One region of the Enterovibrio paralichthyis genome, then DNA from elsewhere that is predicted to be linked to it. Evidence: predicted binding sites of a transcription regulator. Region 1 holds the regulator's gene; each other region holds the start of a gene.
The links. Region 1 encodes PurR, which represses purine synthesis genes. Its sites were predicted from a motif close to TNANGNAAACGTTTNCNTNA; they were not measured.
Positions count from the first base shown of each region.

Region 2: a site for PurR is predicted at 962-981, ahead of metK (methionine adenosyltransferase). Genes of this name have one in related genera too.
Region 3: a site for PurR is predicted at 1,796-1,815, ahead of purE (5-(carboxyamino)imidazole ribonucleotide mutase). Genes of this name have one in related genera too.

Region 1 covers NZ_JAHUTS010000017.1:16,250-19,531, forward strand. Annotated here, with positions in the region: gene torD (molecular chaperone TorD) at 1-614, shown strand, start outside; gene purR (HTH-type transcriptional repressor PurR) at 1,047-2,054, shown strand; cyclic di-GMP riboswitch class I at 2,362-2,458, shown strand; gene KU854_RS17505 (TfoX/Sxy family DNA transformation protein) at 2,574-3,167, shown strand.
Region 2 covers NZ_JAHUTS010000005.1:79,214-82,495, forward strand. Annotated here, with positions in the region: gene tkt (transketolase) at 1-756, opposite strand, end outside; gene metK (methionine adenosyltransferase) at 1,110-2,264, shown strand; gene KU854_RS07975 (oxidoreductase) at 2,559-3,282, shown strand, end outside.
Region 3 covers NZ_JAHUTS010000040.1:16,408-19,689, reverse strand. Annotated here, with positions in the region: gene aroE (shikimate dehydrogenase) at 1-153, opposite strand, end outside; gene hemF (oxygen-dependent coproporphyrinogen oxidase) at 155-1,078, opposite strand; gene tsaC (L-threonylcarbamoyladenylate synthase type 1 TsaC) at 1,096-1,653, opposite strand; gene purE (5-(carboxyamino)imidazole ribonucleotide mutase) at 1,917-2,402, shown strand; gene KU854_RS23685 (5-(carboxyamino)imidazole ribonucleotide synthase) at 2,405-3,282, shown strand, end outside.

The DNA of each region.
Region 1 (3,282 bases):
CCGAATTCTACTGGTGGATGTCATCACTGTTCGCCACCGAGTTAACGCAGGACGACCTGAACAACTACCACGGCGCTGACATGGATAACTATTTCTCCGTGCTGGCCATGACAGGCGAACTGAGTACACCCGTAGCCGGGCTTCGTGAAGCACTGGCAAAACTGAAAACACGTCAGGATGCCCAACTGGAGCTGGCGGCCGATTTCTGCGGCCTGTTCCTGAGCACGCCGAAAACCGGTGCCCTGCCCTACGCCTCTATCTATATTGGCGAATCTGGTCTTTTGAATGACAAGCCAGCGCAGGAAATGGGTAAATGGATGGAAAGTTACGGCATTGCCCAGCGTAAAGATTTCAACGAACCTTTCGACCATCTGGCCGTGGTTTTGGATTTCATGGGTAATCTCGTCATTCTGGCAAATAAAGAAGAAGACGAAGAAAAACAAGAAGCGGTGATGCAAGAGCAACAGCGTTTTCTGGAAACCATGGTGATGCCTTGGATTGAACAATTCCAAAGCACCCTTAACCAGTTTGACCAATTTGGCTTCTATAAAGCGGCAGGTAATCTGCTGGTCAGCTTTATCAAACTGGACTTAGCCTTCCTCAAAGGCGAATAAATTATTTACCCAAACAATCAGCCGGGTTATTACCCGGCTTTTTTATTTTAAAGAATTCATTTAGCTAGCCCGAAATTGCTTGACCACCATCAAGCTTATTTACCTTGCTGAAATAGAATAATTGCGACAAGTGGCGGTAGCCATTAAACTGTGAACGCAAGCGATTGGCATTGAGATATTTCCTGAGAATTACACCAGACTCAAGTAACTGCCTCGCGAGATTGCCCTGCCCCCAATTGCCGTTATCCGGCCCTGTGCATACAGCATCATGGTTTGCATTGATATCGGGGAATGAAGCGCATCTCCCAAGCTAAATGAACCTGAAGCCGGTGACATAGCCGGAATTGTACGCCGCTGATTGAAAGCGGCGTAAACATGTGCAGCACCTGACAATTCATACGCTGCCAATGAAAACGATAAGAAGATTACCGAATGGCAACAATTAAAGACGTCGCTCGTCTCGCAGGTGTCTCGACCACCACCGTTTCGCACGTGATCAATAAGACACGTTTTGTGGCCGAGAACACCACTACAAAAGTATGGGCGGCAGTTGATGAACTGAATTACGCACCAAGCGCCGTCGCGCGCAGTCTGAAATGTAACTCTACCCGCACCATTGGCATGCTGGTAACCAAATCCACAAACCCATTCTTTGCGGAAGTGGTACATGGCGTTGAAGAATATTGCTACAACGAAGGCTACACCCTGATCCTTTGTAACACCGAAGGCAACCTGGCAAAACAGCGCGATTACCTGCGCATGCTGGCTGAGAAGCGCGTTGATGGCCTGTTGGTTATGTGTTCAGACCTGAATGAAGAACTGCTGGCACTGCTGGAGAAAAAAGCGGATCTGCCAATGGTCGTGATGGACTGGGGTACCCAGCACGTGAATACCGACTGTATTCAGGATAACGCTGAGCTGGGTGGCTACATTGCGACGAAACATTTCATCGAAAACGGCCACACCAAAATCGGTTGTATCTCCGGCCAAATGGACAAACTGACCTGCCAGGAGCGCCTGCAAGGTTTCCGCCGTGCGTTGGAAGAAGCCGGTTTGACCTATCACCCTGAGTGGATTGTTGAAGCAGACTTTGAATGTGACTCAGCAGTTGAGGCGACAAATAAGCTGATCGCGCAGAAAGACCGCCCTACGGCTGTGTTCTGCTTTAACGACATCATGGCGTTGGCGGCAATCAGTACGTTCAGACAAGCCGGTTTGGATGTGCCGAACGACATTTCTGTGATTGGCTACGACAACATTGATCTGGCAGGCTTCTTCTCGCCGCCTTTGACGACCATCCACCAGCCGAAAAACCGACTGGGTAAAACCGCCATCAAGTTGCTGATGGAGCGTTTGGCGAACAAAGAAAACAAGCAACAAATTTTCGAAATGCAGCCAGAACTGGTGGTGCGCCGTTCAGTGAAAAACTTGAACAACTAATCGGCGCACTTCGTGCAAAATTACATCAAAAAGCCCGAGATTACACTCGGGCTTTTTTGTTTTTTGCAAGTTTTATGAAAATTGGAATCTTATTGTTGCGACAAAGCTCAAAATCGCTAAAATGCCCAGTTTTCTAGTGCTACCCTTATTCAGATTAACGAATTGGGTGAAACGGACAAAAATTCTTCTATAACAAGAGGAACCCTTTATTTTTAGACGTATCAATAACGCTCTATCTGAACCAAGATCACACTTTGCTAGACCAGCAATAACGACAAAATGACATGATTCGGTTAAGCTAAATCATGTTAAGAAAAGGCAAACCACGGCGAAAGCGTGGGACGCAAAGCTTCCGGCCTCACACCGACGATAACTTCAACGGTGATGGTAGCGGGGTTACCGATGACGTTAGCATTTCAAAGCCCGGTTCACCCGGTTCGTTGACAATTCTCTGAATTCGCTTTGCTACGTTACTCCTTGACCATTCATCCAGGAACGTATTGATTGAGAATAAGTCACATGGATAAACCTACTCTAAAAAACACACTGAAGTTCTTCGAATGTCTGGGCAAAATCAAATCCCGTTCTATGTTTGGCGGATTTGGTGTTTTTTGCGACGAGACAATGTTCGCGCTTGTCGTGAATGATCAGCTCCACCTTCGGGCAGGCAGCGGTAATCTGTCAGAATTCAAGAAACTGGCAATGACCCCATACGTTTACAAAAAACGTGGTTTTCCAGTTGTCACTAAATACTACGCTGTGCCCGAGAATTGGTGGGAACAGTCTGAACTCATGATGAGTCACGCCAAGAAGGCGCTGTCAATTTCCAGGGAAGATCAACAGGAAAAGAAGACGGCTGCGCCTACACGTATCAAAGATCTTCCCAACCTTCGCCTAGCAACAGAACGCATGCTAAAAAAAGCAGGAATCGACTCTGTCGAAGAACTGCAGCGTGCGGGCGCAGTGCGTGCTTATAAAGCGCTACAAGAGTCACACAGCGATAACCTGAGTATCGAGCTTTTGTGGGCACTCGAAGGTGCAATTGAGGGGAAACACTGGTCTGTCATCACTCCACAGCGCCGCAATGAACTGTTAGAAACACTCCAACAGTAAAAGCCTCACCAACAACTCCCCAAAAACAGCCAATGTGCTTTTCCCGCCATTGGCTGTTTTTTTGATTACCCCCACATTTATCCCCCTTAACACCAATCACTAACCGTATGCCGTT
Region 2 (3,282 bases), on a different contig from region 1:
TGGTGAGCCGAAACCGATGATGGTTTTGGTACAAATCAGGGTAGGACGGCCTGTTTCTGCTTTCGCCGCTTCAATCGCTGCGTTGATTGCTTCCGCGTCGTGACCGTCTACTGCCGGGATAACATGCCAGCCGTAAGATTCGAAACGCTTCGGCGTGTCGTCGGTGAACCAGCCTTCAACGTGACCGTCGATAGAGATGCCGTTGTCATCCCAGAATGCGATCAGTTTGCCCAGACCCAGGGTACCTGCCAATGAACATGCTTCGTGGGAGATACCTTCCATCAGACAGCCATCGCCCAGGAACACGTAAGTGTTGTGGTCAACGATATCGTGGCCGTCGCGGTTGAACTGTGCAGCCAGTGCTTTTTCCGCAATCGCCATACCCACTGCGTTGGTGATGCCCTGACCCAGAGGACCGGTCGTGGTCTCTACGCCTGGTGCATAGCCGTACTCAGGGTGACCCGGGGTTTTAGAATGCAGCTGACGGAAGTTTTTCAGATCGTCGATAGACAGATCGTAACCGGTCAGGTGCAGCAGGGAGTAAATCAGCATAGAGCCGTGACCGTTAGACAGCACGAAGCGGTCGCGGTCTGCCCACGCAGGGTTCTGCGGGTTGTGGTTCATATGGTCGCGCCACAGCACTTCGGCGATGTCCGCCATGCCCATTGGGGCACCTGGGTGACCAGAGTTAGCTTGTTGTACACCGTCCATGCTGAGTGCACGGATCGCGTTGGCTAAAACCTTGCGAGAAGACATGTCTGCTCCTGAGATCGATAGACGTTTTGAGTTATAGGCAATCCGGCACAATACTATTAATGAGACAGCCAGATTGCTGAATGAGGCGGGCGGGTATTGTCGCAAGACTCCGGCGGCTCTGCAAACGTTTTACTTGGCTGATTTTAAGGGGATCTGTCCATTTTTCCCCCTAACGTGCTGCATCTGTTTGTAAAGCTTGAAAGCCAGACGCAAACGTTTCCGGAGAAAGTCGGACAAACTGTACGGTTGATTTATGCAATTCCCCACGTAGAATAGACGTCCAGATGGAAAAGCATCTACACATTTAAACGTACATACGTATCAACCCAATTACACAATGCTAGGGATAAGACATGGCAAAGCACCTGTTTACTTCTGAATCAGTATCAGAAGGTCATCCAGATAAAATTGCAGATCAAATTTCAGACGCAGTTCTTGACGCCATTCTGAAGCAAGATCCAAAAGCACGCGTAGCGTGTGAAACTTACGTAAAAACCGGCATGGTAATGGTAGGTGGTGAAATCACTACCTCCGCGTGGGTTGATATTGAAGAGCTGACACGCCAAACCGTTCGTGAAATCGGCTATGTGCACTCAGACATGGGTTTCGACGCTGACTCTTGTGCGGTTCTGAACACCATCGGTAAGCAATCGCCAGACATCAACCAAGGCGTTGATAAAGCTGATCCTAAAGAGCAGGGCGCTGGCGACCAGGGCATCATGTTCGGTTACGCATGTAACGAAACCGAAGTGCTGATGCCTGCACCAATCACTTACGCACACCGTCTGATGCAGCGTCAGGCTGAAGTTCGTAAGAACGGCACCCTTCCTTGGCTACGTCCGGATGCAAAATCTCAGGTGACCTTCCAGTACGATCAAGGCAAGATTGTGGGCATTGATGCGGTAGTACTGTCTACCCAGCATTGCGACACCATCTCTACGTCTGATCTGCGTGAAGCGGTAATGGAAGAAATCATCAAGCCTGTTCTGCCTTCAGAGTGGCTGAACAAGGATACCAACTACTTCATCAACCCAACCGGCCGTTTTGTGATCGGCGGCCCAATGGGTGACTGTGGTCTGACTGGCCGTAAGATTATCGTAGATACCTACGGCGGCGCAGCGCGTCACGGTGGTGGTGCATTCTCTGGTAAAGATCCATCGAAAGTTGACCGCTCTGCGGCATACGCAGCTCGTTACGTGGCAAAGAACATTGTTGCTGCGGGCTTGGCAGACCGCTGTGAGATCCAACTGTCTTACGCTATCGGCGTCGCAGATCCAACGTCTATCATGGTAGAAACCTTCGGTACCGAGAAAGTGTCTCACGACATCATTATCGAAGCGGTTCGCCAGCACTTTGACCTGCGCCCATACGGTCTGCAAGAAATGCTGAACCTGCTGCAACCTATCTACCAGAAGACCGCAGCATACGGTCACTTCGGTCGCGAAGAATTCCCTTGGGAAAAAACCGACAAAGTGGCGGCACTGCGCGATTTCGCTAACATCAAATAAGCGAACGGATAGAATGCGTTTTAAACAAAGGAGCCTTAAGGCTCCTTTGTTGATCTTGCTTCCAATCCTTGCCCTCTTATTTTCGTTTACTCCAATCTCATCGAAGTTTGACTCCACACTTCTTCTTAAATAACAGCGCTATACCCTCCCCCTGCAGTGCATCCAATAACTAATACACAAGCCCTATTCTAATTGGCGATAACATAGTCCCTAGTTGTCCAGCTTTCTGTATGAGTCAGGCAGTAGGAGCTCAGCCACAGATAAGCGCATCGTCAAAGATTAAGGAAGGATCCTATGACGGAGCTGCTTGAACGCCCCTTGTCATTGCCATGCGGTTTAATACTGAAAAACCGACTGATTAAAACAGCCACTGCCGAAGGTTTATCCGACACTGATGGTCGCCCAACTGCGCCGCTGCTGCGCCTTTACCGTCAATGGTCGACGAGTGGTACTGCTGCAATAATAACCGGCAATATCCATGTTGACAGAAACCACCGTGAACAGTGGCGATCACTGGTGATTGAGAGCCATTCTCAGACCGGTCGTTTCCAGCGTCTGACTCACACCGTACAACAGCATGGCTGTGCTCTATTTGCCCAACTCAACCATGGTGGCCCGCAAACCCCCAACGATATCCATCATCATCCCTTTGCGCCAAGTGAGTATGCGCCGCCCTGGTATTTTCTTGACTACAACCCCTCACAAGCCATGAATGAGAACGACATTGAGGATGTTATTGACCGATTCGTCTCAGCTGCTTGCTTTTGTGAGGCCTCGGGGTTTTCCGGCGTACAGATACATGCAGCACATGGTTATTTACTGAGTGCCTTTCTTTCTCCTGCAACGAACCTGCGCAACGATCAATGGGGGGGCAGCGCGCAAAACCGAGCAAGACTACTTATACGCATCTTGCGCAACATCAAAGCCCTGACAAGCTCGACCTTTGCTGTAGGCATCAAACTCAACTGCCGGGATTTCATCAAAGGGGGAACCTCCCCAAAAGTTTGCGCCCAAACCG
Region 3 (3,282 bases), on a different contig from region 1:
GAAAAATGCATCCATTGTCACCTCGAAGGCATCTATCGGTGCTTCCAGGGTTTCATACTGCATGGCTTGCGCTGTCTGGCGAGCAAACAGGGTATGTATAAAAGGAGACTTGCTGTGCTTGATGGGGTTACCCACTACAACGTATTTATCCACCTTACCACTCCCTTGGCATCAGATATTCTTTGTATAGCCTTTCTTCTGCCGAGCCCGGTTCTGGCTCAAAGCCATATTCCCACCGAACCAGAGGAGGCATCGACATCAAGATTGATTCAGTGCGCCCACCACTTTGTAGCCCAAACAAAGTGCCGCGGTCATAAACCAGATTGAATTCGACATAGCGGCCACGGCGATAAAGTTGGAACGCCCGTTCCCGCTCTCCGTATTCGGTTGTTTTACGCTTTTTGACAACAGGAAGATACGCTTCAAGATACCCTGTCCCCACGGCTTTGATGTAATCAAAACAGCGGTCAAAACCCCAGGCATTCAAGTCGTCAAAGAAAAGACCACCTACGCCCCGGGTTTCGTTACGATGCGGCAGAAAGAAGTATCGGTCACACCAGGCTTTGTGCTCAGGATATACCTCATCACCAAACGGGGCACAAATGGCTTTGGCTGTCTGGTGCCAGTGACGACAATCTTCTTCTACCGGGTAGAAAGGCGTTAGGTCGAAGCCGCCACCAAACCACCAGACCGGTGCTTCGCCCTCTTTTTCAGCAATAAAGAAGCGGACATTTGCATGCGATGTTGGCACATGAGGATTGTTCGGGTGAACCACCAGGGAAACTCCCATCGCTTCAAAGCTCCGTCCAGCCAATTCAGGCCTGAGGGCGGTCGCAGACCCCGGCATCTTGTCCCCGTAAACGTGGGAGAAATTCACCCCAGCCTGCTCAAAGACAGCACCATCACGCAGGACACGGCTACGACCACCACCGCCAGCCTCTCGCTGCCAGGCATCTTCAATAAAAGAAGCACTGCCATCTTCGTTTTCCAGCGCCGAACAAATGGTGTCCTGAAGCGTCAACAAGAAACGTTTTACCGCCTCTTTATCAACCTGTTGGGAAAGGTCTTGATTGTCCACGTAAAATCCTTTTTCGTTTAACCCTGTCGCAGCACCTTACCAGAACGTGCATCGCGGATCTCGGTAGGTTTGTCTCGTCCACCGGTTTTCCCTTCCAAAACACAAGGGACACGGTTGCCAAGTTGTACCATCACTTCCTCTACGCTCCGGCAAGGCTCCTCACCACTAAGATTGGCACTGGTTGAAGTGATGGGCTTGCCATACGCCAGGCAAAGCGCACGTACATCCGGATGATCAGAGACGCGCACAGCGACAGTATCAAACTGACCGGTTACCCAATCCGTGATTTTCTTCCCGGCAGGCATCACCCATGTCACCGGTCCCGGCCAGGTAGCCAAAACGTCGGCTTTAACTTCATCGCTCAGGCTGTCAAAGTCTATGTACCCGTCGAGCTGGGACAATTCAGCCGCAATCAGGATAAGCCCTTTTGCTTTGTCACGGGCTTTGACGTCCAACAGAGCCTGGACGGCTCCCGCGCTGTCCGGGTCGCATCCAACACCAAAAACCCCTTCAGTGGGATAGGCTATCACTTCACCCCGTGATAGTGCTGCAACGCATTGCTCCACATTCGCCAACGCTGTTCTCCTGCTCGATATTTCTCATTTCGGCCTACTATGACCAACTATACCCGACGTTCTCAACACTTTTGTCACAAATCGATACAGAGTTTTCGCCAGCGACATATCTTAATAGGCGCCAACCCTGGCTCTTTTATACCGACGCAAACGTTTTCCTATCCATTTTTTGCCGATATAATGCGCCCAACTTAACGATTGAAGCCGTGTAACCCCAACCGGTAACACAGCTTCAATGGTCACGCGCATTTACAGGAGTAATTATGAAAGTTGGCATCATCATGGGTTCCAAGTCTGACTGGCCTACCATGAAAAACGCAGCAGATATGCTGGAGCACTTCGGAATCGCGTATGAAACCAAAGTAGTTTCTGCGCACCGTACACCGGCTCTGCTTGCGGAATATGCCAGCGACGCGGCATCACGTGGCCTGAAAGTGATCATTGCCGGTGCGGGCGGTGCTGCACATCTTCCAGGCATGACAGCGGCTTTCACCAACCTGCCGGTATTGGGTGTACCGGTACAATCAAAAGCGTTGAAAGGCATGGACTCATTGCTTTCTATCGTGCAAATGCCAAAAGGTGTGGCCGTCGGCACCCTGGCGATAGGTGATGCAGGTGCAGCCAATGCCGGGCTGTTGGCCGCGCAAATCCTTGCAACCAGCGATGATGCCCTAATGGCGAAAATCGATACTTTCCGCCAAAACCAGACTGACACTGTACTGGCTCACCCTGACCCTTCGGTAGACTAACCATGAATGTGCTGGTTCTCGGTGCCGGTCAGCTGGCACGCATGATGGCGCTGGCAGGCGCTCCACTAAACCTCAAGATCAGTGCGTATGACGTTCGAAGTGGCAATGTCGTCCATCCCGTCACCCTCGATGTATTGGGACACGGTCTGGAAAACGGCATCAAGAATGCAGACGTTATCACGGCAGAGTTTGAACATATCGCGCCGGATGTATTGGAAATCTGTCAGGCCAGTGGCAAGTTTTACCCGGGTGAAACCGCCATTTTGACCGGTGGTGACCGCCGCCTGGAAAAAGCCCTGCTGGATAAAGCCGGCGTCGCCAATGCGCGATATCAGGTCATCACCTGTCGTGATGACTTTGATGTTGCGATTGCCAATATCGGCCTGCCACTGATACTGAAAAGTGCGCTTGATGGTTACGATGGAAAAGGCCAGTGGCGTTTGAAACCAGACTCCGACATCGATGCCGTCTGGCTGGATATCGACAATTTCCTGAAGACGTCACCGCAGGGTGCGCGCCAGTGTGTGATTGCTGAGGAGTTTGTACCGTTTAACCGCGAGGTGTCTTTGATTGGTGCCCGCAATGCCAAAGGTGATGTGGAGATTTATCCACTGACAGAGAACATCCACACCAATGGCATCTTGAGCGTTTCAGTTGCCGCAGGGGAAAATGACGCAGTACAGGCCCAGGCTGAAGCCATGTTCAAAGCAGTGGCAGATACCCTCGATTATGTCGGCGTACTGGCGATTGAGTTTTTCGATGTGGGCGGCAACCTCAAAGTGAACGAGATCGCACCTCGGGTGCACAACTCTGGTCACTGGACTCAACAGGGCGCGGAAGTCTGCCAGTTTGAAAACCACCTGCGCGCCGTATGTGGCCT